DNA from 2 places in the Mammaliicoccus sp. Dog046 genome. Region 2 is predicted to be linked to the other one. Evidence: riboswitches for the same ligand, from Rfam matches in the RefSeq annotation. Region 2 holds a riboswitch; the other holds the start of a gene.

Region 1 (16,111 bases), 300 kb from region 2:
TAAGTGATTTAGTGACTAATGGACTGGCATCGTATGGTGGGAAGAAGTTTAAATCATCTTCTAAGACCACTAAATCATAACTTGCAATTCGTCCATCTGTAGTATAACCAAGAACGACATCCATTTTGCCATTTTTCAAAGCGTCATAAACCAATCCGATTTGCATTGGTCGTGTCGTTTTAAAATCGAATCCATATTTCTTTTTAAATGCAGGGTAGCCATCGCCAGGTCGTTTCATCCAAGATGAATCCACACCTGCTTCTAATTTACTTGAGACTTTCTTTAAGTCGGAAACTTTTTTAAGATGATATTTCTTAACTGTTTCTTTCGTGACCATCATGGCATAAGTGTTTTCAAATCCGTATGAGCCGTACCATTTTTGATGATAGTCTTTATCGAATGATTGCTTAACAATACGCATAGCTTCCTTAGGGTCAGAAACTGGCTTTTTATTTAATGTTCCTGTTAAATCTGTACCTGTATATCTCGCACTTGAAATATTCACATCACCATTATTCTGTGCGTTAAATGTAACGGTTGAAGAACCTAAATTATTGATGAGTTGAATGTTATTTTCATCAATGTGTTCTTTTTTAGCTTCGTGTTCAATCATTAATTTATTCATATGACCCATTATTTGTGATTCACTTGTATATTGCATGCCTATTTTTATCGCATCTTTACTACCTGAACCACCAAGAAAAGGTAGGGAACATCCAGATAAAATGATTGATAATGCCATAATCGGCAATAATAATTTAAAATATCTATTCATGTTTTTTATCCTCCTTATCTTGAAACTTTTAATCCTTTTGGTGTAACCCATTTTTCAACTTTTGATAGGAATAAGTCCATCAACAACGCGATTAATGTAACACTAATTGCACCGCCGATGATTAAATCTGGTTGATAGAGATTTAAACCGTTGAATATGAAATCACCTAATCCACCTGCACCGATAAAACTGGCTAAAGTTGCCCAGCTGATTGCGTATACACTTGAAAGGCGAACACCACTCATGATAACTGAAATGGCAAGTGGTAATTCGACCATAAACATTTCTTGGAATTTAGTCATTCCCATACTTAAACCTGCTGCTTTAACATTTTTATCAACATTGTTAATCCCGATGTATGTATTGTTGAGTATTGGTAACAATATATATATGAATAAAGCTAATATAGCAGGTAATTTACCGACACCGATGAATGGAATCATAAGTGCTAATACTGCTAACGATGGCACTGTTTGTAAAACACTTGCTGTAGACAATACGATTTTGGCAATTTTTTTCGTGCGTGTGAGTAATATGCCTAATGGAATAGCTACGATAATAGCTAATAGTAAAGCTAGCAGTGAAATATAAAAGTGTTCCATTGTTTTTTGTAAAAGTTCATTACCATTGACTCGTAAAAATTCAATCACTCAAATTCACTCCTTATTTAATTTCGCTATTTTCTGCTTCTTCTTCTGTCATGCCCCAAATAGAGTCATATACGATGTCTACTAAACTTGCTCTTGTAATAACACCTTTGATGTAATATTGTTCATTGACAACAGGGATTAAACGGACATTTCTTTTTAAAATTGTTCGTACAGAGTCCTGTAGCATTGTTCCTGTCTTAACTGTGTAGATGTCTCGATGCATAATGTCTATAATATCGACGCCTTTTCTGTAACCTTCATTTAAATCTTCAATATCGATATAACCAATTAATTTGTTTTTCTGATTCGTAACGAAAAGCGTATCTACACGTTTATTTCTCATCACGGTTACGGCTTCGTCGATCGTTTTTTCAGAAGTAATCGTAATCGGTGAAATCATCGCGTCATCCACGACTTTAAGGTTAGGACGATCTTGAATTAAGCGGTTTTGACCGATGAATTCGCGCACAAAGTCATTAGCTGGATGTTTCAGTATATTATTAGGTGTATCAAATTGAACGATTTTACCTTCTGACATAATACAAATACGATCGGCTAATTTAATTGCTTCATCCATGTCATGAGTTACAAATATAATCGTTTTACCTAATTTTTTCTGTAATGTTTTGACAAGATCTTGTAACGTATCTCTCGTAATAGGGTCTAATGCACCAAATGGTTCATCCATTAAAATAATATCTTGGTCCGCAGCAAGTGCACGGACAACACCTATACGTTGTTGTTGGCCTCCTGATAGTTGTGAAGGGTATAAATCTAAATATGATTCTGGTAAATCGACCAGTTTAATTAATTCTTTAGCTTTTTCTTCTTTCTTTTCTTTCGTCCATTTAAGTAACTTTGGAACGAGAACGATATTATCTCTAATAGTCATATGTGGCATTAAACCAATTTGTTGAATAACATAACCGATATTTCTTCTTAAGTTTACAGCATTCATTTTACTTAAATTTTTACCATTTAAATTAATTGTGCCACTTGTTGGTTCAATCATGCGGTTAATCATTCTTAAGGCAGTTGTTTTACCGCTACCACTTGTTCCGATAAAAGCGATAAATTCTCCCGATTCAATTTCCATATCAATACTGTCTACTGCTTTCTTTCCACCCCGGTAGACTTTAGTTAAACCATTAATAGATAACATAACACTTCTCCTTTATTTAAAATTCAAAATATTAACATACATAATTATAACATAATTGTTGCATAATTATAAAAATGCTCGGTAAAGCTACACTTCATGTTTACCTTGATTTAAAATAAGGAATATAACTTCAAATAAATACATTTTATTCATTTTTAATAAAATTGATGGAGGCGTTGAACTTGAAAGTTGCAATTATAGGTATGGGAACCGCTGGTGTAAGTACGCTTAACCAATTGAGTAAGCATAAACAATTTAAAAATATAACTGTCGATATATATGATAATCGCGAAGATATGGGAATGGGGAAACCTTTTCAAAATGACAGTGAGAAATTGCTCATTAATTTACCAGCTAATCAAATGACTTTAAATCCAAATGACGAGAAGGATTTTAAAAAGTGGTATAAACAAAATGATACTTTTGATTATGGGAAATCTAAGTATTTACCGAGATTCGTTTTCGGGCATTACATGAAATCAATCTTGAATGAATTAGTAAATAAAAACGATAATATTTTTATGCATAATCATAAAGTTGAAAGTTGTTATGTTATTGAGAAAGAAAATAAATGGGGGAATAAACCATTTGAAATTTGTTATAAAGAAGGCGAATCGGCTCATAAGAAACAATATGATTATGTCTTTATCACTATAGGCGTATTACCGTATAAAGATCCGTTTGAACTGTCAGGATTACAAGGATATATATCATCTCCATATCCAACAACCCAATCATTACGTGATGTAAATGAAAAAGATGATATTGTCATTGTTGGTACAGGATTAAGTGCGATTGATGTTATTAGATACGTCATGGACAATCATCAAAAATTCCCAATAGTGGTCACTTCAAGAAATGCGCAATTCCCAACAGTTAGAGGAACGAGACATCATATTGAAATGAAATATATTAATGCTGAACAAGTAGAGGTATTAAAAAAGAAAAATGACGGATTTTTAACTTTAGAAGATGTTGATGATTTATTTGAGAAAGAATGTGAACACCAAAATATTAACTTTAAAAAATTGCTTTATCGATTTAAAAGAGACAACGTTTATAATATGAAATATGATATGAGGCATGAAGATGAGGTAGGGCAATTCCAAGCATTTATGACTGAATTTAAACATCAAATAGTACCAATTTGGAATGCTTTAACATTAGAAGATAAATCACAATTTATTTCTAAGTATGGACATCACATTAAACGTAATACCAATCCAATGCCACAATCTACAGCAAAACAACTCATTGAATGGATTGAGAATGGTGATTTGATTGTTAAAGAAGGTCTAGAAAATGTGAGGAAATATTACGGTAAATTCAGGTTGAAATTTGAAAACGAGGACATTGAAGACCGTTATCATTATGTCATTAATGCTTCTGGTCCTAAAACACAGTTAAATGAATTAGAAAACGGTGAACACTTTATTAAAGATCTTGAAAATAAACAAATCGTTGCACCACATCCATTTGGTGGTATTCTCGTTAAACCGTATTCAAATGAAGTGATTAGTCCTAAATATGGCACATTAAATAATATTAAAGTGATCGGGCAACTAACAAGTGGCGTTCATTTTGATATGAATGGTGTATCGTTATTAGTTGAGCAAACAGTTCATGCTTCAACAGCATTTTATGAAAATTTTACTGTTCAAAAAGAAAACAAAAAGCATAAAAAATCAAAGAAAAATAAAAAGACTAAAAAAAATAAATCGAAAAAGAAATAATTTTTTAAGAACATTCATTTGAATTTTCTAGTAATTTGGTATAGAATGACTACATCAGTAATTGCTGATATAAAATTTAATAATATTCTTTCGGGGCAGGGTGAAATTCCCAACCGGCGGTATATAAGCCCGCGACCCATAAATGAATTTTATTTATGGCTGATTCAGTTAGATTCTGAAGCCGACAGTATAGTCTGGATGGGAGAAAGAATAAACGACAGCGTAATTTTACGCTTATTTCGTTATACATTAATGTAAATGTCTTTATTTATGATAAAGGCTTATTTCTTGATACATTTCTCTCCCAAGACACCGAAAACTATTTCGGTGTCTTTTTTTATAATTTATAGGAGGGACGATAATGAATCAATATTTAGATTTTGCGATTGATCTTGCTGAACGATTACAAGGTCAAACGAGTACAAATCCATCTGTAGGTGCAGTAATCGTTAAAAACAATAGAATTATTGGTTTTGGTGCTCATTTAAAGAAAGGTGAGGCGCATGCTGAAATCCAAGCATTGAAAATGGCTGGAGAAGAAGCAGTAGATGCAACGATTTATGTTTCATTGGAACCTTGTTCTCATTACGGATTGACGCCGCCTTGTTCGAAAGCAATTATCGATAATGGCATTGTTGATGTTGTCTATGCAGTGAAAGATAAATCTTTAGCTAATAGTGGACATCAAATGTTAGAGGATGCAGGTGTGAAAGTGACGCACGCACCTTCGGATAGAGCAGAAGAACTTTACAAAGATTTCTTTAATCAGCAGGAAACTCAATTACCGTTTGTTACTTTAAAGGTTTCAACAAGTTTAGACGGGAAAGTGGCCACAGATGATAAAGAAAGTAAATGGATTACAAATAAAGCAGTTAAGACAGACGTATTACAATTAAGAAGTGAACATGATGCGATTATAACTGGTGGAATGACGGTACGAGAAGATAATCCTTTATTGACAACACGTAATGCAGATTTAAAGGAACCAAAGCGAATGATACTCACACGACAATCTGAATTTAGTGAGGAACTTGAAATCTTCAAAGATAGTACAAATCCAGTTACAGTCATAACGGATCACGATCAATTTAAAGTAAATACGAATCAAAATATAGAAGTTAAGGTCTGTGACTTATCTGAATTAAAAACAGTCTTGCAACAATTATATAAAGATGGTTATGCAAAAGTGATGGTTGAGGCAGGTCCAAACCTGATATCTCAATTTATAGAACAATCATTAGTAGACCAGTTAGTTATTTATCAAGCCCCGAAAATGATTGGCGGTCAAGGAAAGTATCAATATTATAAAACTGATCAAATAAATCCTTTATCCAACAGCAAATTATTTAACATTATATCAACAGAAATTATTGATGGAGATCTTAAAATAATTTTGGGAAAGAAGTGAAACAATGTTCACTGGACTTATCGAAACAGTTGGTGTAATTAAAAACGTAAATACTAAAAGTGGTGTAAAATCAATTTCAATTTATGCCCCTGAAATTACAGACGACTTATCATTAGGTGATTCTGTAGCGGTTAATGGCGTTTGTCTTACTGTTACAGAACAAAACGCATCTGTATTTACTGTTGAAGTGATTACAGGAACGATTTCAGTCACATATTTAGAACGTTTAACAATCAATGACAAAGTAAATCTTGAAAGAGCGATGCTCGCAAACGGCAGGTTTGGTGGTCATTTTGTGAGTGGACATGTAGATGGTAAAGGTACTATAAAGCGAATTACAAAACGAAATGATGAATGGATTATTGAAATATCAATCAATGACGATTTAATTCAACAAATGATTGATAAAGGATCCATTACAGTTGATGGCATTAGTTTAACTATTTTCAAATTAAATCAACATTCCTTTGAAATTCATTTAATTCCTGAAACACGTGAAAGAACGATCTTCGTCAATAAAAAACAAGGTGACGAAGTTCATATCGAAACGGATTTACTTTTTAAATATGTACAAAAGATCACACAGCAAAGTAATACAAATATATCTAAAGAACGTTTAGTTAATTTAGGATTTTAGGAGGCATAATATGTTTGATCAAGTCGAAGAAGCAATAGCAGATTTGAAATTAGGCAAACCAATCATCGTTGTAGATGATGAAGATAGAGAAAATGAAGGTGATCTTATTGCAGTGTCAGAGTATTTAACTGCTGATACGATTAATTTTATGGCTACTTATGCAAGAGGTTTAATATGTGCACCGGTTAGTAATGAAATCGCAGAACAATTGAACTTGAATTTAATGTCTCAAACGAATGATAAATTTAAGACTGCATTTACAGTAAGTGTCGATCACATATCTTCAACAACTGGCATTAGCGCATTTGAAAGAACAGATACAATAAAAGGTCTTGTAAATGAAACATCACCAGATGCATTTGTACGACCTGGTCATATTTTCCCATTGATTGCTAAAGATAATGGAGTACTTGAAAGAGTTGGGCATACAGAAGCTTGCGTCGATTTAGCAAGATTGTCAGGTGCTAAACCTGCTGGAGCAATATGTGAAATTATGAATGATGATGGAACAATGGCACATCGTGAAGATTTATACGAATTCAAACTGAAACACCAATTAAAAATGATTACAATAGATGATTTAGTTCAATATAGAAAAATACACGATCAAATCGTTCATTTTGAATCAAAAATAGAATTGCCAACTGCCTTTGGTACATTTGATATGTATGGTTTCACTTCAGAACTAGATGATAAAGAGTATTTAGCAATCGTATCTGGTGAAATTCATGACGGTATGAATGTGCGTATTCATTCTGAATGTGTAACAGGTGATATTTTCCATAGTGCAAGATGTGATTGTGGAGAACAGTTAGAATATGCTATGAAATATATTCAAGAACATGGTGGAATGATTTTATATCTACCACAAGAAGGTCGCGGCATTGGACTGATTAATAAATTAAAAGCTTATGAATTAATAGAGCAAGGTTATGATACAGTTACAGCCAATGAAGCTTTAGGGTTTGCGGCTGATTTAAGAGATTATACTGAGGCAAGTCAAATTTTGAAATACTTTAATATAGAAGAAATTAGATTAATTAGCAATAATCCAGATAAATTTCAACAAATTCAAGATTTAGGTATTCGCATATCAGATAGAGTACCAGTTGTTATACCAGCTAATAAAACGAATCAATCATATTTAAATACAAAAAAAGACCAAATGGGTCACTTACTATAAACAGAATGGAGAAATTAAAAATGAACTTTGAAGGTAAAATGAATGGATCAGATTTAAAAGTAGCAATCGTTGTAGGTAGATTTAATGACTTTATCACAGGTAGATTATTAGATGGCGCGAAAGATACATTAGTACGTCACAATGTGGAAGAAGATCAAATCCATGTTGCATATGTACCAGGCGCATTTGAGATTCCATTAGTAGCAAAAAAATTAGCTGAATCAAAAAAATACGATGCAGTAATTACTTTAGGATGTGTAATAAGAGGGGCAACTACACATTATGATTATGTATGTAATGAAGTTGCTAAAGGCGTATCAAAAGTAAATGACTCAACTGGTGTTCCAGTTATATTCGGTGTTGTAACAACTGAAACAATTGAACAAGCAATTGAAAGAGCAGGAACAAAAGCTGGTAATAAAGGCGGAGATGCCGCATTAGCAGCAATTGAAATGGCTAACTTAATTAAAAATATCGATAGTCAACTATAAGTAAAAAATAAAGGGTGAACATGAACGCATTATCGCGTTTGTGTTCACCCTTTATATGTATTATTTTTTCTTAAATAATGCAATGCTACTTGCTGCAATTAACGAAGCGGAAGTGACAACACCAGCACCAATAGCAACTTTTTTTGTGTTTTTATGATGAAGAATATCTAATAACATTAAATTCATGTTCTGAGGTCTTTCAGCAAGTCTTCTCATAAAGTATCCGAACCAATCTTGGCCAAATGGAACATACATACAGAATTGATAACCTTCTTTAGCAAGTTCATATGCATAATCAGTTCTGAAACCAAATAACATTTGGAATTCGAATTTATCTTTGTCGATGTTATGCTTTTCAACAAATTGTTTAACATGATTAATAACATTGTGATCATGTGTAGCAATTGAAGTGAAAGCATGAGAAGTTAATAACCTTCTTTCAATCAGTTTGATATAATTCGCATCTATTTCTTCTTTTGATTGGTATGCAATATGTGCTGCTTCTTTATATGCACCTTTCACTAAACGTAATCTAACATCTGAGTATTTATCCATGATATTAATCGCATCATATAAATAAGCTTGAATAACAGTACCAACATTATCGAATTCACCTTTTAATTTATCTAGTGTTTCTGTAATTCCAACTAGATCTTCATATTTTTCAGCATCGATATTTACAAATGTATTACCGTATTCAGATGCTTTTAATAAAATTTCACGCGTATTCTTATAGGCAAATTCTTTGTCGATATTCACACCAAGTTGTGTTAATTTTATAGATACGTGTGCTTTAATATTGGCATTATAAGCACGACGCATCACTTCGACAATATTTTGTTGTGCTTCAAGTGCTTCCTGGCGTGATGTTACAAATTCGCCTAGATTATCTAACGTAACGGTCATTCCTCTTTTGTTAAGTTTTTCAACCGTATCGATCGTTGAATCAATATCAACTCCGGCTACAACCTTGTTTGCACCTAGTGCAGGACCCATTTTCTTAGCAGATTCATTTAGGAATTTATTGTTAGATAATGCGATGAAGAAATCTTTTACAACAGGCATAGCAAGTCCTCCTTAAAAATATAAATTAATTTCTTATATTCTATCATGGAATTAATACAAAAGTAAGCGTTTTCATAGTAGATAATGTGTAAAAATATACAATTTAGGGATTTTAGTGTAAAAAAAGAACCCTAGTTAGGGTAGTTACTCTTGTGAAGTTTGATAAGTGGGCGAAATAGGTTCTGCAGCAATACTCATTGCTTGCGGAAGAAATGTTAATAAGGAAACGCATATGAAAAACTTTTTAAAGAATTGTATCATGTATACATACTCCTTTAAACACATTATTTGAGGACACATTAAATATATCATTCATATATGAAGAGATTGCTAAGTCAGTGTAAAAATATTAATTAGATAATATTAAGAAGTATTGAACATTGCAAGTGAGGGCTGACAAGCAACATTGGGTGTGGCTAACGAGATAGTTCTGAGAAACAATCCCGTTAGAAAATCTAACGAGATAGAAAGTAAAAACAATATCGTTAGCGGGTAAAAATCCTGTTTTCAAGTGAAAAATGATAAAAAAGTTAGTATATTAGGCGCTAACGAGATAGTTCTGAAAAACAATCCTATTAGAAAATCTAACGAGATAGAAAGTAAAAACAATCTCGTTAGCGGTGATATAGACTGTATCAAAGCCTAAATTAACATTAAAAAGTGAGAAAATACCACGCTAACGAGATAGAAAGTAAAAACAATCTGGTTAGTGATCTTTTGAAATATAAATACTGCTAATCCATAGTCTAAAATATTAATTTAATGTTAAGAGAGGGGGATAATCTTTAACATATCTTAACAATTATTTGGTGTTATGCATGATATAATATTGCTATTAGAATTGATTATAAAGGAGCAATAATTATGTTTAAGGATATGGCATTTTATATGTTCGGGGCACCTTTAGACAGTTTCGTACAATTATTTATATTTGAACCAATTGTAATCGGGATTATTGCAATTGTGATTGCGATGATAACTAAAAAATCATGGACAGTGTTTATCACAATTGTCGTACTAAACTTAATTGATAATTTCTTACTTGTTAATTACCAATTTGGTGGGCAAGGATTTGGAACGATTATTTCGCAAAATATTTTATTCTTCTTTGAGAAGTTCTTCTCAATGTTTTATGAAATCATCATTGCATTTATCGTTGTGAAACTACCGTTCATGCACAATAAATTTAAAATAGCATAAAAATGAAGACAGCTTAATTTGATGGATAATTACCAACCAAATTAAGCTGTCTTTTTTAATTAATCAATTTCTTTATAAATTTTAGCCTTTTCAATATAGCTATTGTTGATTCTTTTGAGTTCATTGTAATCTTCATCAGTAAGCTCGCGAATCACTTTTGCAGGTCTACCGAATGCTAAAGTTCGTGGTGGGATTTTTTTGCCAGGTGGGACAATTGATCCTGCACCGATAAATGCGTATTCACCAATTTCTGCACCATCGAGTATTGTTGAGTCCATGCCAATCAATGCATGTTCACGAATAATGCTTGAATGTAATGTGACACGATGGCCAACTGTAACAAAGTCTTCTATTATAAGAGGTTGATTAGGACTTTGATGCAAACAACTTAAGTCTTGAATATTCACACCGTTACCAATAATCGTTGGTGAAACATCTCCTCTAATAACGGCATTAAACCATACAGAACTCTCAGCACCAATCTTGACATCACCAATGATAGTCGCATTTTCAGCGACATAACAACTTGCGTCAATTTGAGGGCTTTTGTTGTTAAAAGATTTTATCATTCAAGATTCTCCATTCTTTTGAAAAAATTTGTTATACTAAGTTTAACAAAAATGTAGCGATAAAGGTAAAAGGAGCAAAAATATTATGTGGAAATGGGAAACTGAGAAAGAAGCTAAAGGTATTGTTGTTATTGTTCATAATATGTTAGAACATACAGGAAGATATGCTTATGTTATTACAAAGCTACGTAGAGAAGGATATCATGTCATCATGGGTGACTTAAGAGGACAAGGTCAAACTTCTCGTGTTCATAGAGGGCACGTTGATCGATTTGAAGAATATCATGAACAAGTATTAGAATGGATATCTATAGCAGAAGAGTACCATCTCCCAGTATTTACGTTAGGCGTAGGTCTCGGTGGTCTGATTCTACTTAATTTATTAGAGAAAGTGGACTTAAAGGTAGAAGGTGTCATGTTAATTTCTCCATTAGTCGCATTTCAACAAAACATTTCTACAAGAAGAAACTTCTTAGCGTCTAGTTTCGGAACAGTTGCAAAAGATGCAAAATTTGATACAGGTATTACTGTTGAAAAATTAACAAGTAATAAAGAAGTCATTGAAGATACGAACAAGGATGCATTAATGATACATAAAGTGAGTTATCATTGGTATAAAACAATTTTAGAAACAATGAAGACAACAATGGAAAATATACATCACATTTCACCAATTCCTACATTATTAATGTTAGGTACTGACGATAAAATTGTTGATACAGATTCTATTAGAACAATTGGTAAGACGATTAATACTGATGAATTATACTTTAAAGCATGGAATGGTCTAAATCATGAAGTTCATAATGAACCAGAAAGAGAAAATGTAATGAAATATATTATCTCTTTCATGAACAATCGTATTCATTATGTAGGTCTATTAATTGAAGAAGAAAATTAATCCACTTTTGTAAAAAAATGAAAATAAAGCATAAATCTTTCCAAACTGGGTATATCTTAGTATATAGAACGTTGGAGGCGAGATTATGGTAGAAAAAGTTAATAAAGTAAATGATTTAATCCTGTTAGACGATATTCAAAAAAATATCAATGTTATATTCTATAAAATTGAAGAGAAATTTGAATTAGAGAAAGATGAATTTCTTACATTGATTATGTTATGGAATAATGGCTCAATGAGTCTTAAAGAACTTGATGAATATATCGATATTAAACCATATAAAAGAACGAGACTTTATAATAATTTAGTGAAAAAAGGCTGGATTAAAAAAGTAAGACCAGAAGATGACGAACGAACAGTTATCGTAGAAGTGAATGAATCATTTGCAGATAAAAAAGATGCAATCGTTGATTTTGTATGTGATGAAATCAAAGATAGAAAAGATCATTTCGAAAGTCAATTTAAAGCAATATTAGATACATGTGATATTTAAATAAAGAGGTTGGGGTTTAAAACTTAACTCAATATACAAAACATCTCATTTTACTGATTTATTCAGTATAAAATGAGATGTTTTTTTACCTGTAAATATAGGAATAGAGATATCGTGCGATTGACCCCGAAACGCACGATATCTCGGCAAAAACAGAAAGTCTTCGTGCGATTGACTATACATCGCACGAAGACTTTTGTAGTTATCGCTTCTCAATTGCGATAATGTAAGGTGGGTTATTTTTTTGATTGATAAATTGATAATGAAGTACGTGGGCTGTTTGCTGATCTATTGATTGCACAAATTCACGGACTTCATTCGATTCAATTTGTCCTTCTGGATGACCAGGATAAACAACGAGAACAATGATGCCATTTTTATTTGTTATTTCAAATAAAGATTGTATAGCTTCAATCGTTGTTAGCGCATGCGTTGTTATATTTTTATCTCCTTTAGGCAAGTAACCTAAATTAAATATAGATGCATCTATACCATCGTGATTATTTTTAACAATCGTTGCTGCATGTTCATGACCGGTTTGATGATAGGTAATATGGTCAAATGACGCAGTCTTTAGCTTTGTACTTTCGATTGCTGCTTTTTGAATATCAAAAGCATAAACATGACCATTTGGTACTTGATTTGCAAGAAAGTACGTATCATTACCATTGCCACATGTCGCATCTACAACGATACTTGAATCATTGATATGTGATGTAATTAATTTTCTAGCAAAAGGGAGGATACCATCTACTATCATGATTGAATACTCACTTCTTTCACAAATTTTGAACCTTGCATTGTGCCACGATTTTTAAGTTCATTATCAATCGCATTTAATACTTCCCATTTATTCACGCTCCACATTGGTCCTACCATTAAATCGATTGGTCCATCACCAGTAATACGGTGAATAATCATTTCTTCAGGAAGTATTTCTAATTGATCACACACTAAAGCTGTGTAATCATCTTGAGTCATAAATTCAAGCATACCTTTTTCATATTGTTTCACCATTGGCGTGCCTTTAAGTAAATGTAGTAAATGGATTTTAATCCCTTGTACATCCATTTGCGCAACTTCTTTAGCTGTTTCCATCATCATTTTATAATCTTCCCCAGGTAACCCGTTGATAATATGCGTACAAATATTGATATTATGTTTTCTTAATTTAGCGATACCTTCGTAATAACATTGCATATCGTGTGCACGATTGATTAAATCAGACGTTTCTTGATGAACAGTTTGTAATCCGAGTTCAACCCATAGATACGTTCTTTCATTTAATTCTGCTAAATATTCTACGACATCGTCAGGCAAGCAGTCAGGTCTTGTTGCAATTGAAAGGCCGACTACATTTTCTTCAGATAATGCTGCTTCATATTTTTCTCGTAACACTTCTACAGGTGCATGTGTGTTCGTAAATGCTTGGAAATAAGCGATATATTTACCTTCTGACCACTTTTCATGCATCTTATCTTTGATTTTTTTAAATTGAACTTTAATCGGTTCAGCTCTGTCACCAGCAAAGTCGCCACTACCAGCTGCAGAACAGAAAGTACATCCGCCATGTGCAACTGTACCGTCACGGTTAGGACAATCGAATCCACCGTCTATAGCTATTTTAAATATTTTTTCACCAAATTTATTTCTTAAATGATAATTCCATGTATGATATCTTTTATTATCAAACGCAAAACGGAATTGTTCTGTCATTTTATTTCACATCCTGTTCTACAAACTTATCTAAAGCATTTTAACATATAATAACCTGATTTTGCAGAAAAAGGTTTAAACAACTTTAAAGTAAGTCACCTTGAATTTAATTAAAATTTTAAATAAAACTTGCAAAATAAATAGAAATTGCCTAATATTAGGTTATATAAGGAGTAGTAGCAAGATGCGAATCTTAAGAGAGTCAGTGGGGCTGTGAACTGATGATATCCATTAAGCGAACTTACCATTATTTATAATTTTCTAAAGCAATCTTAAACCATATAAATGAAGTGCACTGTTATTGAGTGAATTCTGGGTGGTACCGCGGCATTATTATTTCAGTCGTCCCAACTATTAATCTGGTTGGGATGGCTTTTTTTATTTTATAGGAGGCATATTTAATGAATTATAATCATCAGGATATTGAGAAGAAGTGGCAAAATTTTTGGGATAAGAACAAAACATTTAAAGCAAGTGATCAAGTTGGTCAGAAGAAATTCTATGCATTAGATATGTTTCCTTATCCATCTGGAGCAGGATTACATGTAGGGCATCCAGAAGGTTATACGGCAACTGATATCGTTTCTAGATATAAGAGAATGCAAGGATACAATGTATTACACCCAATGGGATGGGATGCATTTGGTTTACCTGCAGAACAATATGCAATTGATACAGGTAACGACCCTAAAGCATTTACAGCTCAAAATATAGAAACATTTAAAAGACAAATTAAAGAACTTGGTTTTTCTTACGATTGGGATAGAGAAATCAATACGACAGATCCTGAATATTATAAATGGACACAATGGATATTCATCCAACTTTATAATAAAGGTTTAGCATATGTAGATGAAGTTGCTGTTAACTGGTGTCCAGCATTAGGAACAGTACTTTCTAATGAAGAAATTGTTGATGGCGTATCAGAACGTGGTGGACACCCTGTTATTAGAAAGCCAATGCGTCAATGGGTATTAAAAATTACAGAATATGCAGATCGTTTATTAGAAGATTTAAACGATGTAGATTGGCCAGAATCTATTAAAGATATGCAAAGAAACTGGATTGGTAGATCTGAAGGTGCTGAATTAACATTTAACATTGATGATACTGAATTGTCATTTGATGTATTTACAACTCGTCCAGATACAATTTACGGTGCAACTTTTGCTGTACTTTCACCGGAGCATCCATTAGTTGATCAAATTACTACTGAAGATGAAAAAGAAGCCGTTGCTGAATATAAACGTGCTGCATCACTTAAATCCGATTTAGAAAGAACAGATTTAGCAAAAGATAAAAGTGGCGTGTTTACGGGTGCGTTTACTACTAACCCATTCACAGGCAAAAAAATGCCTATCTGGATTGCAGATTACGTTTTAATTAGTTACGGTACAGGCGCAGTAATGGCAGTACCTGCACATGATGAAAGAGATGCTGAATTTGCTGAGAAATTCAACTTAGACATTATGACTGTTTATAATGAAGAAGGTAAAATGATTGATTCTGATCAATTAAATGGTTTAACACAAGAAGAAGCGGTACCTAAAGCAATTGATATGTTAGAAGAAAAAGGTATCGGTAAGAAAAAAGTGAGCTATAAATTAAGAGACTGGTTATTTAGTAGACAACGTTATTGGGGTGAACCAATTCCTGTGATACATTGGGAAGATGGCACAATGACAACAGTTCCTGAAGAGGAATTACCGTTACTATTACCTGAGACAGATCAAGTAAAACCATCTGGTACAGGTGAATCACCACTTGCTAACATTGAATCTTTCATTAATGTAGTTGATCCTAAAAATGGTATGAAAGGTCGTCGTGAAACAAATACGATGCCACAATGGGCTGGAAGCTGTTGGTATTATTTAAGATATATTGATCCACATAATGATAAGCAATTAGCGGATCCTGAATTACTTAAACATTGGTTGCCGGTTGATTTATATATTGGTGGGGTTGAACATGCGGTGCTTCATCTATTATATGCAAGATTCTGGCATAAAGTGCTTTACGATATCGGTGTTGTTCCAACTAAAGAACCTTTCCAAAAATTATATAATCAAGGCATGATTCTTGGTGAAGGTAATGAAAAAATGAGTAAATCTAAAGGTAATGTTGTAAA
Region 2 (16,111 bases):
ACCAAATGCGGATTTAAACTGTTCCATTACATCATATCTCGTCACAACACCAAGAAAATCATTTTCATCATTTGTAACAGCGATTATAGGAAAGTCTTGTAAGTTTAACAATGACTCTTCTACAACTAGATTTTCATTTAAAGAATATAAGTCTAATGTTAATATTTCTTCAATGAGTGCGCCTTCGACGAATTCATCTCTCGAAACATTTTCTTTCTTAAAGAAATAATGTCTAAATATATTGTAACGTGTGACCATTCCAATATATTTACCATTTTGAACGACTGGTAGACCATCAATCCCGTGATGTTCTAGTTTATCCAGTGCAGATTCTACAGTGTCTTTTGGATTTGCAATATAACACTTTTCTTTCGGTATCATGATATTCGTCAAATACATAAATCCATCCCCTTTTGTTTATGTCTATGGTATTACTAAATCCTGACCTTGTGAAATATCATTGCCAGAAATACCATTTGCTTGTCTGATTTTTTCTACATTCTCTGGTGAACCACTACCATAGTATTGAATTGCGATACGATATAAATTCTCTTTACCAGTTACAGTATGAGACTCCTGTGACTGATTTTGAGATTGTGATTGACTTTGATCAGTTGCGCTTGATTGGTTGCTTTGGTTATTTGCAGCATCTTCAGCAGCGTTTTGAACGTCTTCACTTTGTAAAGTATTACTATTTTGATTTGTATTCTGATCTTGCGTTGAAGCTTGATCTTGGTTTGTTGCTTGGCTATTATCTTCAGTTGACGCGTTATCTGTAGTGTTTTGATCAGTTGAATTATTCGCTGATTGTTCACTATTTTGTTTGTCTTGTTCTTCTTTAGCTTGTTTATCTTTTTGTTCTTGTGCTTTATCTTTCTCTTCTTGCGCTTTGTCTTTTTCTTTATTTTCTCTATCTTTTGCAGCTTGTTCATCTGCTTTTTTCTTAGCAGCACTATCTGTTTGTTCAGTTTTTTCAGCAAGTTCTTTTCCATTATCTTTGTTCGCACCATTTAAATACATACCTAAGAATAATGCTAAAGCACCTAAAATAAGTATTGCTGCAATAATTGGAATGATTGCTTTCTTGAATTTATTAGAATCGCCATCGTTTCCGCTACCATTTCCATCACTTGGAGGTGTACCACCGCCAGCAGCTCCAGCTCCTACACCAGCAGCGCCAACGCCACTTGCAACTGCTGCACCTTTTTTACGGCTTGATTTATCGTTTTTATCTTGCTTATTGTTATCAGTATTCTTATTTCCTTTTTTCGATGCTGCTAATCCAGCTGCACCTGCTCCGGCTGCAGCAGTTCCAGCAACAGCGGCTTTTTTACCTTTAGAACCATCTTTAGGTTGGTTCTCTTGGTCTTTTGATTGATCAGAATTGTCTTGCTTGTTATTATCAGGATTTTTATCTCCTTTTTTCGATGCTGCTAATCCAGCTGCACCTGCTCCGGCTGCAGCAGTTCCGGCAACAGCGGCTTTTTTACCTTTAGAACCATCTTTAGATTGGTTCTCTTGGTCTTTTGACTGATCAGCGTTATCTGGCTTATTGTTATCAGTATTTTTATTTCCTTTTTTTGATGCTGCTAGTCCAGCGGCACCGGCACCTGCTGCGGCAGTTCCAGCAACAGCGGCTTTTTTGCCATTAGAATCATTATCTGATTTATTATATTCTTCAGGTTTATCAGTTAATGATTTTTTACGACGCTTTTTATTTTTATGTTGATCATTTTCTTTAGCATGATTAGTTTCTTTAGAATGTTTAGTTGAAGAAGCTGGTGTAATTGGTGCCGACGCTTGTTTAGTCGGTTCCTTTTCTTGTACATCATTATTCTTATTGTCAACTTCATTCGTTTCTTTATTTGGTTCTTTAACATCTTCAGGACTAGTTTGTGCTTTTCTTTGCTTGTTTGCTTCTTCTTTTCGTCGTTGTCTTCTTAAAGCACCTCTAGGTGGATACTGTTGATCTTGCTTATTCCTTTGCTTATCATCTTGTTTTGTTTCTTCTAAATCTTTCCGATTTGATTGACTGTTCAAGTTTGTCTCTTCGGTGTTTTTAACTTCATCATTTACCTTGTCTTCAGGTTTTCCTATCGGTTGACGACTTTTTTCAAATTCGTCTTTAAAATTATCTTTAGACAATAAACTCACCTCATCATTATCTGTTTTATTTAAAATATAAATCTCATATTGAATTATACTTCATTATATCCCTGTTCAACTTATCAAGTAAAGCAATCCTAACAAAATATTGCATTTAACCTATTTTCATATGTTGTTCTTCGTTTTACCTCAGCAATATTAGGTTCTTTTAATAAATTTACATTTTCACAATTGTCACAACACGATTCATTTTGGACAATATTTTCATTAAAATAGTTCATTAAGTATGTTCTTCGACATTTATCTAAATATGCATAGTTTTTCATATATTGATAGGCATACAATTTTTGATTTTGTTCTGCTTGTATTTTTGATTTTAATTGATTTAAAGGATAAAGTTCAAGGAGATACTTAATACTTTGCGTTGCCTCCTCATTTAACTGATACCCTTGTTCATAAAGATTAAGCATATCAATATCAAATGCATGGTCGTTTGCTAGATGTTCTAAAATTGCTAGATCCCTAGCAGTAAATAAACTGATTGCCTGCGAGGAAAAACCATCTCTACCAGCTCTGCCTACTTCTTGTACATATTTAGAAGGTGACGTTGGTAAATGATAATGAATAACAGTTCGTACATCGGGCTTATTTATTCCCATACCAAAGGCACTCGTTGCGACGATTATTTTGATATCATTACTTATGAATTGTGTTTGAACTGTCGTTCTTTCTTGATAATCTAAATCCCCATGATATATCCCAGTAAGATAACCTTGATTATAAATACGTTCAGCTAATTCGTGACATTTTTTCTTAGAGGATACATAAATGATGGTAGGACCAGATTCTTTTATCATGTTCAATAAATAACTATCTTTATCTTCTTCATTTTCAAAATTAAAATGATGATAAGCAATATTTTGACGGTTTAAAGTTTCAACATGTGTAATAAATTCTCTTTTAGTTATTTCTTTAATGTCTTCCATCATTTTAGAAGTTAACGTCGCAGATAATGCTATAACTTGTGAGCTATTGAAGAATGTTGTCACTTTAGACACAAGCGCATAATGTGGTCTAAAATCAAACCCCCATTCACTTAAACAATGTGCTTCATCTAGAACAATATATTGAAATGCCAAACGCTTAAAATGTTTGAAATTATGTTCTTCATATATAAATTCTGGACTACAAAATATAAATTGATATTTATCTAACTGATTAAATATTTCTTGTTTTTCATCTCTTTCTAGTGCTGAGTGAATTGCGACTACATTTTTCTCGCCATTTAATTTCATTTGTACAACTTGATCATCCATTAATGAAATTAAAGGTGAGATAATCAGTACTCTTCCACCAGTGATATATGCTGGTAATTGATAGCACAAACTTTTTCCGGCACCAGTTGAAAGTACGCTTAACACATCATTTCCGTCTAATATACTTGTAACAGTTTCTTCTTGTCCTTGCCTAAAAGTTTCATAACCAAAATATTTTTTTAGTTCTTCATGTAACATTTAAACCCTCCATTGCATATATGGCATACATCAATTTAAGTTCAAAATAATCTATGTCGTTCGTGTTTTCATAATAATATTTTAATGATTGATTGGGCATTTGTTCAAACACTTTTATAAATTGATTGTATTTTTCATTACTGATAAACAGATTTTTATTTGTTAAGTAACCTTTAATATACATTTCAACAATATGATCATGTATCGTATGTGTCTTTACTCTTTTTATATCTGCTAATTGAGCAATATCTTGTGTTTTCTGAAGTAATTGATATGTAGTTACCGTTTGTTGATGAAGTAAAGGTAAATGTTTTATTTGAGAAAGTACTGGATATTTCATTTCATCACTTATACTCACTTGCACAAACTGATATTCTTCTAACAAGTGACACCCCAACGAATGTAATGATATATCTTCCAATAAAGCAATTTGTTCAAGTGTATAAGGTGTTTCACGATAACCAGCAAGTAAGTAATGCAAGTACACATGATTAAATTCATCATTGCTGTCTTTAAAGAGTTGATATACTTCATTTATAAAATCATCTTCACGATGATCTTTAATTGCTATGTAAATTTTCTTTGCTTCATGTTGAATTGATTTATTGTTAAATAAAGGTTGATAAGTCGTTTGTTCATGCTTTTTTTGACTCACCATTTGAATTAATAGTAATAAAGTACCCACTGTTTCAACAGCCTGACTATAAAAGTAATTCCCGATTATAGGCTGAACTTGATTGTTACTAGATTGTTCAACAATATTTTCGAAATCATCATATTTTAAATTAGGTAAACATCCATAATATAATTTTAAATGTTCTATAGTAGCATCGAAGTATGTTTGATGCGTCTTCTTGCCAACCAAAATGTTGTAAATACTTTTATCCGTTTTTTGTTCGTGTTTCATTGAAAGAGCTTTTAAAACTATTTCTTGCACAGTTCTCACCTCATTTGATATAAAAGTGTTGAAAAAAAGAATGGTTATCACTAAAATAGGTATGTATGATAAGTGTAGCACGTTTTTTAAAGGAGGCGAAAATTTTGGCTAAATACACAATTGTAGATATGGATACGTGTATCGCATGTGGTGCATGTGGTGCAGCTGCCCCTGATATATATGATTATGATGATGAGGGTATCGCCTATGTGATATTAGATGATAATAAAGGAATCGAAGCTGTCCCTGAAGAATTACTTGAGGATATGGAAGATGCTTTTGAAGGTTGCCCTACTGACTCAATTAAGATTGCAGATGAATCGTTCGATGGAGATGCACTTAAATTCGAATAACATAGATTACTTTAAATTATAACACCAAACCGTAGTATACAAACTGACGATTTGGTGTTTTTGTTATATGAAAATATAAAACCGCCAATGACATTAAACAGTTTTAAAGTCATTGGCGGTTATTTTATTTATGGATGACCGTTCTCAATTTATCGATAATAAGGATAAATATCACCGATATGATAATACCTTTTATTAAATTGAAAGGTATAATACCAGCAGATACAATCATTTTTAAATTATTTGCTACATCAGCTAAATTCATTATTTGACCATATAAAGGTAATAACACAAAATAGTTCATGATACTCATAAATAAAGTCATTAATAATGTCCCGATGATTAATCCATATCCCATAAACGATTTCGTTTTTTTGATTTTATAGAAATAATATGTTGGTAACAACAAACAAACTGAAGCTAAAAAGTTAGCTGTATTTCCAACGGGTTCGTGTGAAACGATTAAAAAGTTTAAAATATTTTTAAATAAAGCCACTAATATTCCTGATACTGGTCCAAATGCAAATGTTGCTACAAGGACAGGTACATCACTAAAATCCATTGTTAAATATGGTGGAATAAATGGAAGTGGGAACTTCAAAAACATTAGTATAAAGCTAATTGCAATTAACATACTTACAGTGAGTAAGCGTTTCGTACTGTTTTGGTTTGACATGATAGACTCCTCCTATTCATCTCGCAAGAATAGGAGGAAAAAATCGCAAAATAAACCTAACAGCAGTTAGATTTTTTCCTCCATCTTCTCCCATCCAGACTTTAACTGTCGGCCTTAGATTTTCACTAAGTCAGCCATTTTGTTTTCACAAATTGGGTCGCGGGCTATAACCGCCGGTATGGAATTTCACCAAACCCCGAAGATGAATGTTATTAAATTTTTATTTTACGTATAGTATATTAGCATACCATGCAATTTTTTACATTAAATAAACTCATGAATTTAAAATTTAGGTAATTTTATTATAAATTGAGTACCTTTACCTTCAGTACTTTCTACATGAATCGTACCATTATGAGCATCTGTTATTTTTCTAACTATAAATAATCCTAACCCTGTACCGTGTTTCCCTCGCGTGCGAGAAGCATCTACTTTATAGAAACGATCGAAAATTTGTTCCAAATGTTCTTTCGCTATACCTACACCAGTATCAGTAACAGTGATTTTGAAATGATCGTCTGCAGTATCATTAAATACCACATTAATCGCATCATCTTTATGTGTATAACGGATGGCATTATCAATTAAATTCGTTAATATTTGTTCAATTCTATCACTATCACCAAACCAATTTTCTGCTTCACCGACATGCTTCACATTCAAATTCAATCCATTTTCTCTTGCTTGTGGTAAGAATTTCGTATCAATTTTGTTAATGAGACTCGTAATATTAAATGATTCTAAATTAACTTTAATACCTTCTGCATCCATTTTCGCTACTTCTAATAATTCATTAATTAAACGACTTAAACGTTTTGATTCATCTAAAATAATATACAAGAAGTCATCGACGTCTTTTTTATCAGTCACAACACCATCGACAATTGCTTCAGTATAACCTTGTAACATAGAAATTGGCGTACGCAATTCATGTGACACACTCGCGATAAAGTCTTTTTTCATTTGATCCATATGATGTTCTTCTGTCATATCTCTAATGATGACCACGATTCCTGAAGAACCGTCATTTTGAATACTTTCGATATAAGTTGAAATAACAACATAGTATTTATGACCTAACTCATACTCATGAAATTGAGTGTTTTTCGTTCTAAATGTATCGTTTCTTTGAATTGATAAATCAATATGATCGAATTCTTTCACTTCATTTAAAAATACATCGGCCTTAGTATTTGAGATGATAATCTCATTTTTATTATTGATACCTAGTACACCATCTATCATTGAATCAATTAACTTTTCTTGAATGTTGTTTTTCGATTTAACATCATCGATATTTTTTCTAATATCTTTACTCATCTTGTTAAATGCTAGTCCGAGTTCTCCAATTTCATCTCTTGAATTAACAGGTACTTTTTCAGTGTAATGCCCTTTCGCTACTTTGAACGCAGCATGCTTCAATTGAATGAGTGGTTTTGTAATTTTACTTGATAAGAAGAAAGCAAATACTGTACTAACTATTAATAATATAATAGCTGCTATGAGTATACTCAGTGTAACTACATGTTGCGCTTCATTGATTGAATTGATATCTTGAAATAAAAATATACCTGCATTATCACCATGAAAAGCTTGTGATGGATAACCTAGTAATAAATAGCGATGTTTTTCACCGTTATAACTTAAATTAATTTCTTTTATAACATGTTTATCACTTGTAAACACTTTATCAAATGCGTGGTTTGTTTTTATTTCATGATTCATCACTTCTTTTAAAGGATCATCTGAACTTTTCGTTAAATCATTTCTATCTTTAACAATGATGAGTCCAGCTGGATCTTCAACTAATACTTTTGCGTAATCGATAGCAGAGTCTTTTTCGTGAGAATTAAGAAGTAGCCTTTCAATTTTCGTAGCGTCATTATATAAATTTTCACCGGTTGAAGATGTATTATAAGATTGTAAAAATGTAATAAGAAAGCCACTTAATAAAAGTAAAACTGTCGTTACTATTAAAATAATAGATAACCACAGTTTTACAACAACACTATTTAACCGATTCATTATTCAGGAACCTCAAATTTATATCCAACGCCCCATACAGTATGAATCATTTGCGCTGCTTCTTCAGATACACGATTTAATTTCTCACGTAATCTCTTAACATGTGTATCTACAGTTCTTAAATCCCCATAAAATTCATAATGCCATACTTCTTTCAATAATTGTTCTCGATCGAAGACTTTGTCAGGCGATTTTGCTAAATACAATAATAATTCATATTCTTTAGGTGTTAAATTCACTTCTTTTTGATCAGCTAACACGCGATGTGCATCGTTATCAATAACTAAGTTTTCAAAGACAATTAAATCTTTGGCAGTATTCGATTGACTAACCATCGTGTGATTTGTAGCACGTCTTAATAGTGCCTTAACGCGTAACACAACTTCTCTTGGGGAGAATGGCTTAACGATATAATCGTCTGCTCCTGTTTCGAATCCTTCGACTCTATTATTTTCTTCACCTTTTGCTGTAAGCATAATAATTGGTGTCGATTTAGATTCTCGAATTCTTTTGCATACTTCCAGACCATCCATTTCAGGTAACATTAAATCTAATAGTATACAGTCATAATTTTCATTTAAAGCTTTATCCAGTGCAACAACACCATTTTCAGCTTCATCTGTTTCGTAACCTTCTCTTTCGAGATACATTTTTACTAATTTTCGAATTCTATCTTCATCATCTACAACTAAAATACGATCTGTCATACTTGTGTAACTCCTTCCAAGCCATTTTTAAGCATATGAATGTAAACCAGATACAATTAGATTAACAGCTATAACATTAAATAGAATGATTGCAAGGCCACCGACAGCTAACCATGCCGATTTTCGACCTTCCCAACCTTTGCCTAATCGTAAATGTAAAAATATCGCGTAATATAGGAAAGTTATAAGCGCCCATACTTCTTTAGGGTCCCAGCCCCAATATCTACTCCAAGCCATTTGTGCCCATATACTAGCGAATAAAATACCACCAAGAGCAAATAAAGGGAATCCGATAATTACAGATCGATAACCTATTTCATCCATTAAGGATAGGTTTACTTTTTTTGTTAACGGTTTTATAAGGCTAAATAATGTTCTACCTCTCAAAATCAACCTTATTATAGCATATAATATAGAACCTACGACTATAGACCAAATAACAGTATTGAATTTTTGAGCATTTATAACTGCCGGCAATTGCACTTTACTCCAACTTAGAATATCTGTACGTTGGATAGGTTCATAATCACTACCTGATACATTTTTTACGAGTAGACTATCTTGTTGTGTTACAAATGCAGGTAAATGATAATGCTGTACCGAGTTATTGTCATTCTTATCTACGAAGAAATATGTATCATCGTAACCGACAATATCCTTCATTATAATTGTTGTTAATATAAACCCAATAACTATAACTACGAAATACATAATCACTTCTACAAAGAAACTATGTATCGTTTTTTCTTTAGGATTTACTGCTGCTAATAAATAAATAAGTCCAGCAACACAACTAATAGATAATATACCATAAGATATTGTAACAGTTATAACATGAATGGCTAACCAACTTGATTGTAATGCAGGAATAAGTGGTGAGACATCTCTTGAAAACATGCTCGCATATGCGATGAGTAACATAGCAATCGGCAATACGAATAACGCTAAAATAGGCGTGCGGTATAAAGCATAAATAACTAAGAATCCTCCAACCATCATGATTCCAAACATCGTCAAGAACTCATACATATTACTTACCGGTGCATGACCTGCAGCAATCCATCTTGTAATAAAATAAACGATTTGCAAAACAAATCCAACAGCCGTTAATATTACACCAATCTTTTCTGCATTTTTCTTAGTAGCTCTTACAGAGAATGAAAAAGGAACTATAGCTATCAAGTATAATATAAACGCAGAATACAGAGCGAAATTACTGATATTTAATACAACTGAACTATCCATTATTTTCCTCCTTACTATCGTGTATCTTACCTTTTGAATCAACTATATGTGTTAAATGATATTGATCTAATACAGTATTAATTTCTTTACTAAATCCATAGTAGTTCTTATTTGTATGACCCGCAATATTAAACTTACCATTTTCTTTAGAGATCCAAATTCGTCTATGGTTAATATATGAACCAACAGTTAAACCAATTAAGAAAATAACAAACCCTGTAAATAATATAGGTAATGTTAAATCTTTTTTAACGGCTAACACAGTTGCCCATTGATTCGTTGCATTAGAAAATTTAACTTCATATTGATTGTTTTTCGAAATTTCTTGAGATTCTTTGATTCTCAAGAAACTGAATTCTGGTTTTTCTCCAGATTTTTTCACTTCGAAAACAAATGCTGGATTATTTGGATCTGGTGATTTAGTAGCGAGTACACCATTTTCAATTTTTTCATAATCTGGTGCATAACTTCTTAGTTTCACAGTTAAATCATCACTGATTTTAAATTCTTTTTTTGGATTTTCTAGATTGACTGTGAATGGTTTACCTAATGCTTTGCCATCTTTAGTCTTCAAATTAAATGTCATATCTTTTAACACTGAGTTATCAAAACTACTTTGGTAAAATCGTAAGTGGTCATATTTTAATGGTTGATTCACTTTTATAGAATCTGAAGTAACTTCTTCAAGATTCGTACCTGTTCCAATTACATCTTTCTTACTATTTTTATATAGTGTTGCTTTTGTTTCATAATTTTTAGCAATTTTATTTAGACTTGGATCAATAGATTCGGCATTGCTATTTGATTGTGATTTTTGATTATATTCTTCATAAATAAAATCATTATTTTTAATATAATATTCACTGTCTGTACCTGGAACAGGTTTAGTGTCGCCCTCTTTAACATAGAGCGTTTCATCCAAATAAAAACCAGGTATAAATCTAAGCATTGCACCAAATAATAAAATGATTAAGCCAGTATGATTGATATAAGGACCGTATCTAGATAGTCGCCCTTTTTCAAGCAATATATGATTGCCATCTTGTTTAGCTTTATACCGCTTCTTTTTAAATGAAGCACTTAGTTCAGATAAATCTACATCTTCATCTGTTGTTGAATGTAATCTTTGTCGCTTATAGAATGATTCATGTTTTTTCGTTCTTTGATTTTTCAAAGATTTATGTAATGGAATACCTCTATCAATACTTGATGTAATAATTGAGAAAGCTACAAGTCCAAGTAGTATTAAGAACCACCATGAGCTATATAGATTGTGTAAGCCTAATTTATAATAAAGTAAACCTAACGATCCGTAATGTTCATAATAATATTGTTCAGGATTAACATTCATTGGTATAAAGTATTGCTGTGGGAAGATCGTCCCAATTGATGCAGCAATTACTGTAATGACCAATAGTGTTACTCCGGTTTTAACAGATGCAAAGAAGTTCCAAATACGGTCGAGAATCGTCTTGTTTTTCGTCTTGGAACGTATCGCTTGTCCATCATAACGCATGACATCTGTGGTCTTTTTCTTATCATAAGTATCATTAATTAAGCGTCCACAGTTCAAACAAAGTTGTGTCCCCTCTGGATTCTCATAGCCACATTTACAAACAATTTTGTTGTCGTCCACTTAAATCCCCCCTTATTTACTTTTAACCTTTTCCATTTCTTCGATGATTTGCTTTTTAGATAATTCCCCTGTATGTTTCGTTACTATTTTTCCATTTTTATCTACAGTTATCGTTGTTGGTAAAGGATTAACACCATAAGCGTCAGTTACTAAATTATCGTTATCCATTACAACTTTAAAAGTTGGTGTTTCTTTTAACGAACTTAAGTATTGCTTAATTTGTTGTGGATTTTTTCTAACATGAATGGCAACGACTTCTATACCTTGATCTTTATATTCTTGGTATTGTCTTTCTAATTCTGGCATTTCTCGTTTACAAGGTTCACACCAAGTTCCCCAGAAGTTAATTAATACACCTTTACCACGCAAATCTTTCAAGTTTACAGTTTTACCATCTACTGTTTCTAATTCAAATAACGGTGCTTCGTCTCCTACTTTTGCAATCTTATCGTTATCTTTTGTAAGACTAGACCAGACTGTGAATACAATTGCGAGAAGAATTACGACCGTGATAATAATTTGAATTATCGTCTTTTGTTTCTTCTTCATTTAATATCCTCCCTAACACAATAAAAAAACCATACATTTACAATGTTATGGTGTTTTGTTAAGTATATCATGACTAAAAAGCTGTTTAGTGGCATTATTGTGAACGTTTACAGCTTACTTTCCATCTTGAGCTAAAACTCTTAATGTTTTGATTTCATGTGGTGATAAAGTTCTGCCTTGACCAGCGTTTAGACCTTTTAAATTTAAAGGTCCATACTCAACTCTTGATAATTTAACAACTTCATGTCCGAAATGACTAAACATACGACGAACTTGTCTGTTTCTACCTTCTGTAATTGTGATTTCAACATGTGTGACATTTCTATCTCTATCTTGACTTTTCACTTTAACAATAGCAGGTTGAGTCATTCCATCTTCTAATTGAATACCTTTTTCAAGTTGTTTAACTTCTTCTCTTAACAGGTAACCTTTTAATTTAGCGACATATTTTTTTTGAATTTTATAACGTGGATGTGTCATTAAATTAGTGAATTCCCCATCATTCGTTAAAATAAGTAATCCAGAAGTATCGTAGTCTAATCGCCCAACAGGGAAAATTCTAGCTTTAATGTCTTTAAAGAAATCCGTTACAACCGCTCTACCTTTATCATCAGAAACACTTGTGATTACTTTAGTTGGCTTATGGAATAAGATATAAAGTTTATCAGGCATTTCTAATGGAATTCCTTCAACTTCAATATAATCAGAGTCTTTCACTTTCGTACCTAATTCTTTTACTTGTTTATGATTAACGTATACAAGTCCTTCTTCAATTAACTTTTCTGCTTTTCTTCTTGAAGTATAACCGCTTTTAGCAATGACTTTCTGTAATCTTTCTAATTCTTCACTCATATATTATTGCTCCTCATTATTGGTTTGATCGTTCATGCTACTAAAAAATAAATCCATTTCTTCTTGTTCATTTTCTTCATTTGTAGATTTAGGTAATTCATCTAATGATGTTAATCCAAAAACATTTAAGAAATAATCAGTTGTAAATAATAATTGACTTCGTGACTGTTCATTATGTTTCGATTCTATAACACCTTTAGCGATTAACGTCTTAACTGAAGCATCAGAATTAACACCTCTGATCATTTCAATATCACTACGTGTTACTGGTTGATTATATGCAATGATGGACAATGTTTCTAGTGCTGCTTGAGATAACTTTGTATTCATATTATCTATCATTAACTGTTCAAGATAAGGATGCATGATAGGTTTAGCAGTTAAAATACATTTACTTCCGTAAAATGTGATTTGTAATGTTTCTCTTTCATATGTTTCTGCTAATTCTTTCAATTGTACAGGTGTTAACTCTAAAATTTCACACAATTGATTAGTATCAATACCTTCATCACCTAATGAATATAATAATCCTTCTAATAAACCTAATTTACTAACTTCCATAATTCACGCCTCGATTTATAGTAATTTCTCCAAATTGTTGTTGTTGAAACACATCTATTTGTCTTAATTTCATCATTTCTAATATTGCTAAAAACATTGTAACTAACACATTGACCGTTAAGTCTGGTGGTAGACTTTCAAAAAAATTATAACTTTTCTTTTTTGAAAGTTGTGATTCAATACTTGCAGTTGCCATTTCTATTGTGTAACTATCCTCACTAACAGTTACTTGTTGTGGCTGATTAAATCGTTGTCTCTTTTTAGTACGCTGATATGCAACAATTAAATCTGTCATATTCAAATCTAATGGTGCACGTTTATCATACATAGCTTCAAAATTTGATAAATCTGCAGGTTTTTTAATGAAAATTTGTTCGCGATCACTTTTCATGTCATTTAATAATTCTGCATAAGCTTTATAGTTTTGATATTCTATTAATTGTTTAACCAAATCGTCTCTTGGATCATCTTCATATTCATCTAAATCAGAAGGTTGTGTCGGCAATAATAATTTACTTTTTATCATTAAAAGTTCTGATGCCATAACCAAATATTCACTTGCAACATTTATTTCTAAAATTTTCATTTGATGTATATAGCTTAAATATTGTTCAGTCAGTTCCTTCATTGGAATATCATAGATATCTATTTCGTATTTTTGTATCAAATGAAGTAATAAATCCAATGGTCCTTCAAAGGCGTCAAGTTTTACTTCATACATTTAAAACTTCCTCATTTCTATTCCTTTTGCGTGCATAAACCTAAAAATTATTATACCATGTTTAGGTATAAAGATACTATGATGTGAGGGATTTAAAATGGAAATAGACGTGATAAACTTTCATTACAACTTCCATGTCCATAGACATTACTTTGAATGTCATGACATATTAGAGGAATATTGGAAAGCACAACCGCATTTCAGCAAAAATGATGCAGTAGTAAGTTTAATATTATTTTCAACAGCTTGCTATCATTACAGACGAGAGAACATCAAAGGTGCACTTAAAACCTTTAATAAATCCTTACAAATCGCCATCCTTAATCCTTCATTTGAATATCTAGGTGTTGAGAGAGAAGCTTATATTTCTGTGATTCAATCTCAAATATTAAAAATAAACCAAAATAAAAAATATAAAAGTATTCAACTACCACTAACAGATGAATGTTTATATGCCTTAAATCAAACATTTACTGATTTTGAATACAACACGCTACCAGATGTTTCAGACTATATTAAACATCATCACTTATTAAGAGATAGAACGGAAGTGATTGAACAGCGTAATGCTGCTTACCTCAATCGTCGTTCTAAACGATAAATAACCAGTATACAAGTCCCCAAATAACAACAAAAGCACTTAACAAGAATAATGTTTTATACTTGTTCTTTTCGTTATATTGATTTTTGTTACTCATTTTCTTACTCCTTCTTTGCTCTTGGATGATACGTTAAGTACATATCACGTATTTGTTTTTTCGATATATGTGTATAGAGTTGTGTCGTTGAAATGTCTGAATGTCCTAACATTTCTTGTACCGCTCTCAAATCCGCGCCATTTTCCAATAAATGCGTTGCAAATGAATGTCTTAGCGTATGTGGTGTCAACGTCTTCGTTATCCCTTTTTCTAATCCAATTTTCTTTAATATTTTCCAAAATCCTTGTCGCGTCAAAGCGCCACCTCTTGCGTTTAAAAATAGTACATCCGTAATTTGTTTTTTTAATAAATTTGGACGAACTTCTTGTATGTAGTACTTCAATATATTCATTAATTGATCGCCTAGCGGTACGATACGTTCTTTATTCCCTTTACCAAATACTCTTACGAACCCCATCGTTAAGTTAACATCTTCTACTTTAAGTTGGATCAGTTCAGAAACCCTGACACCAGTTCCATACAATAATTCTAACATTGCGCGGTCTCGCTCATCTCTCGCATTTGTAATGTGCGTAAAGGTTAACAACTGATTAACTTCTTGTTCACTAAGTACGTCAGGTAATTTTTGTTCATATTTTGGTGTTTCTATTAATATTGTTGGATCTTTGACTGCATACTTTTCTCTAATCGCAAATTGATGAAAACTTCTAATCGTTGCAGCAAGTCTTGCAATTGTTTTAGAAGATTTACCTTCATCTTTTAATGTAGCAAAGTACTTTTGAATAACCATTCTATCTACGTTATCGATATGCTTTAATTTTTGTTCACTTAAATAGTCATGATATTGTGTTAAATCTCTTTTATAAGATTGGATGGTGTTTTGACTCAATCCTTTTTCAAGTCTTATAAAATCTATAAATTCATTGATAATTTGCTCCATATACTCACCTCGTTCTTAAATGTATTTTACCATAAAAAAAGACGTTACTAAATTGAGTTTAACCTTCATTTAGTAACGTCTCTTTAAATTGAATTAATCTTTTTGACATCTATGACACACGCCATGAAATGTTAGGCGATGATCTAAAATTTTAAATGCAAAATCTTTCTCTACGCGTCTTTCCACATCATCCAATAAATCTTCTTCAATTTCATCAACTGCACCACATTCCATACAAACCATATGATGATGAAAATGTTTTGCCCCTTCTTTTCTCAGATCAAATCGAGCGACACCATCACCGAAATTGATTTTGTCGACTACTTTTAACTCAGCTAAAAGTTCTAATGTTCGGTATACCGTTGCTAAACCGATCTCTGGTGCCTTATCTTTTACTTTTAAGTATACATCTTCTGCACTTAAGTGGTCAGATTCATTCTCAAGTAATACTCTAACAGTCGCTTCCCTTTGAGGTGTTAACTTATAAGAAGCTTTGTGCAATTGCTCTTTCACACGTTGTATACGTTCTTCCAACATGACACCTACTTTCTTAAATAAAATCATTATCAATTAGAATCATATTCGTATATTAAAATACCAATATTCCCTGTAAAAAGCAAGTGAAAATGC

Evidence for each region. A riboswitch is a leader RNA that binds a small molecule or an ion and turns the genes downstream of it on or off. The one in region 2 is predicted to bind FMN.
Region 1: it holds a riboswitch for FMN, as region 2 does, so the genes downstream of both, ribD (bifunctional diaminohydroxyphosphoribosylaminopyrimidine deaminase/5-amino-6-(5-phosphoribosylamino)uracil reductase RibD) here and P3U32_RS06575 (ECF transporter S component) in region 2, are expected to answer to the same signal.

What each region holds. Positions count from the first base shown of each region.
Region 1 covers NZ_CP120131.1:984,829-1,000,939, forward strand. Annotated here, with positions in the region: gene P3U32_RS05040 (osmoprotectant ABC transporter substrate-binding protein) at 1-775, opposite strand, end outside; gene P3U32_RS05045 (ABC transporter permease) at 790-1,425, opposite strand; gene P3U32_RS05050 (betaine/proline/choline family ABC transporter ATP-binding protein) at 1,439-2,587, opposite strand; gene P3U32_RS05055 (FAD/NAD(P)-binding protein) at 2,770-4,320, shown strand; FMN riboswitch at 4,403-4,534, shown strand; gene ribD (bifunctional diaminohydroxyphosphoribosylaminopyrimidine deaminase/5-amino-6-(5-phosphoribosylamino)uracil reductase RibD) at 4,682-5,728, shown strand; gene P3U32_RS05065 (riboflavin synthase) at 5,733-6,365, shown strand; gene ribB (3,4-dihydroxy-2-butanone-4-phosphate synthase) at 6,376-7,548, shown strand; gene ribE (6,7-dimethyl-8-ribityllumazine synthase) at 7,569-8,039, shown strand; gene P3U32_RS05080 (proline dehydrogenase family protein) at 8,100-9,104, opposite strand; gene P3U32_RS05085 (hypothetical protein) at 9,969-10,304, shown strand; gene P3U32_RS05090 (gamma carbonic anhydrase) at 10,364-10,873, opposite strand; gene P3U32_RS05095 (alpha/beta hydrolase) at 10,959-11,774, shown strand; gene P3U32_RS05100 (transcriptional regulator, SarA/Rot family) at 11,860-12,267, shown strand; gene P3U32_RS05105 (tRNA 5-(aminomethyl)-2-thiouridylate-methyltransferase MnmM) at 12,470-13,027, opposite strand; gene P3U32_RS05110 (tRNA modification radical SAM protein MnmL/YtqA) at 13,024-13,983, opposite strand; gene leuS (leucine--tRNA ligase) at 14,385-16,111, shown strand, end outside.
Region 2 covers NZ_CP120131.1:1,284,027-1,300,137, reverse strand. Annotated here, with positions in the region: gene P3U32_RS06600 (CBS domain-containing protein) at 1-399, opposite strand, end outside; gene P3U32_RS06595 (LysM peptidoglycan-binding domain-containing protein) at 424-2,145, opposite strand; gene P3U32_RS06590 (RecQ family ATP-dependent DNA helicase) at 2,244-3,620, opposite strand; gene P3U32_RS06585 (helix-turn-helix domain-containing protein) at 3,610-4,557, opposite strand; gene P3U32_RS06580 (ferredoxin) at 4,662-4,910, shown strand; gene P3U32_RS06575 (ECF transporter S component) at 5,035-5,586, opposite strand; FMN riboswitch at 5,665-5,794, opposite strand; gene P3U32_RS06570 (ATP-binding protein) at 5,869-7,611, opposite strand; gene P3U32_RS06565 (response regulator transcription factor) at 7,611-8,318, opposite strand; gene ccsB (c-type cytochrome biogenesis protein CcsB) at 8,346-9,563, opposite strand; gene resB (cytochrome c biogenesis protein ResB) at 9,556-11,199, opposite strand; gene resA (thiol-disulfide oxidoreductase ResA) at 11,212-11,748, opposite strand; gene P3U32_RS06545 (pseudouridine synthase) at 11,863-12,600, opposite strand; gene scpB (SMC-Scp complex subunit ScpB) at 12,604-13,161, opposite strand; gene P3U32_RS06535 (segregation and condensation protein A) at 13,151-13,882, opposite strand; gene P3U32_RS06530 (DUF309 domain-containing protein) at 13,980-14,483, shown strand; gene xerD (site-specific tyrosine recombinase XerD) at 14,585-15,481, opposite strand; gene P3U32_RS06520 (ferric iron uptake transcriptional regulator) at 15,575-16,015, opposite strand.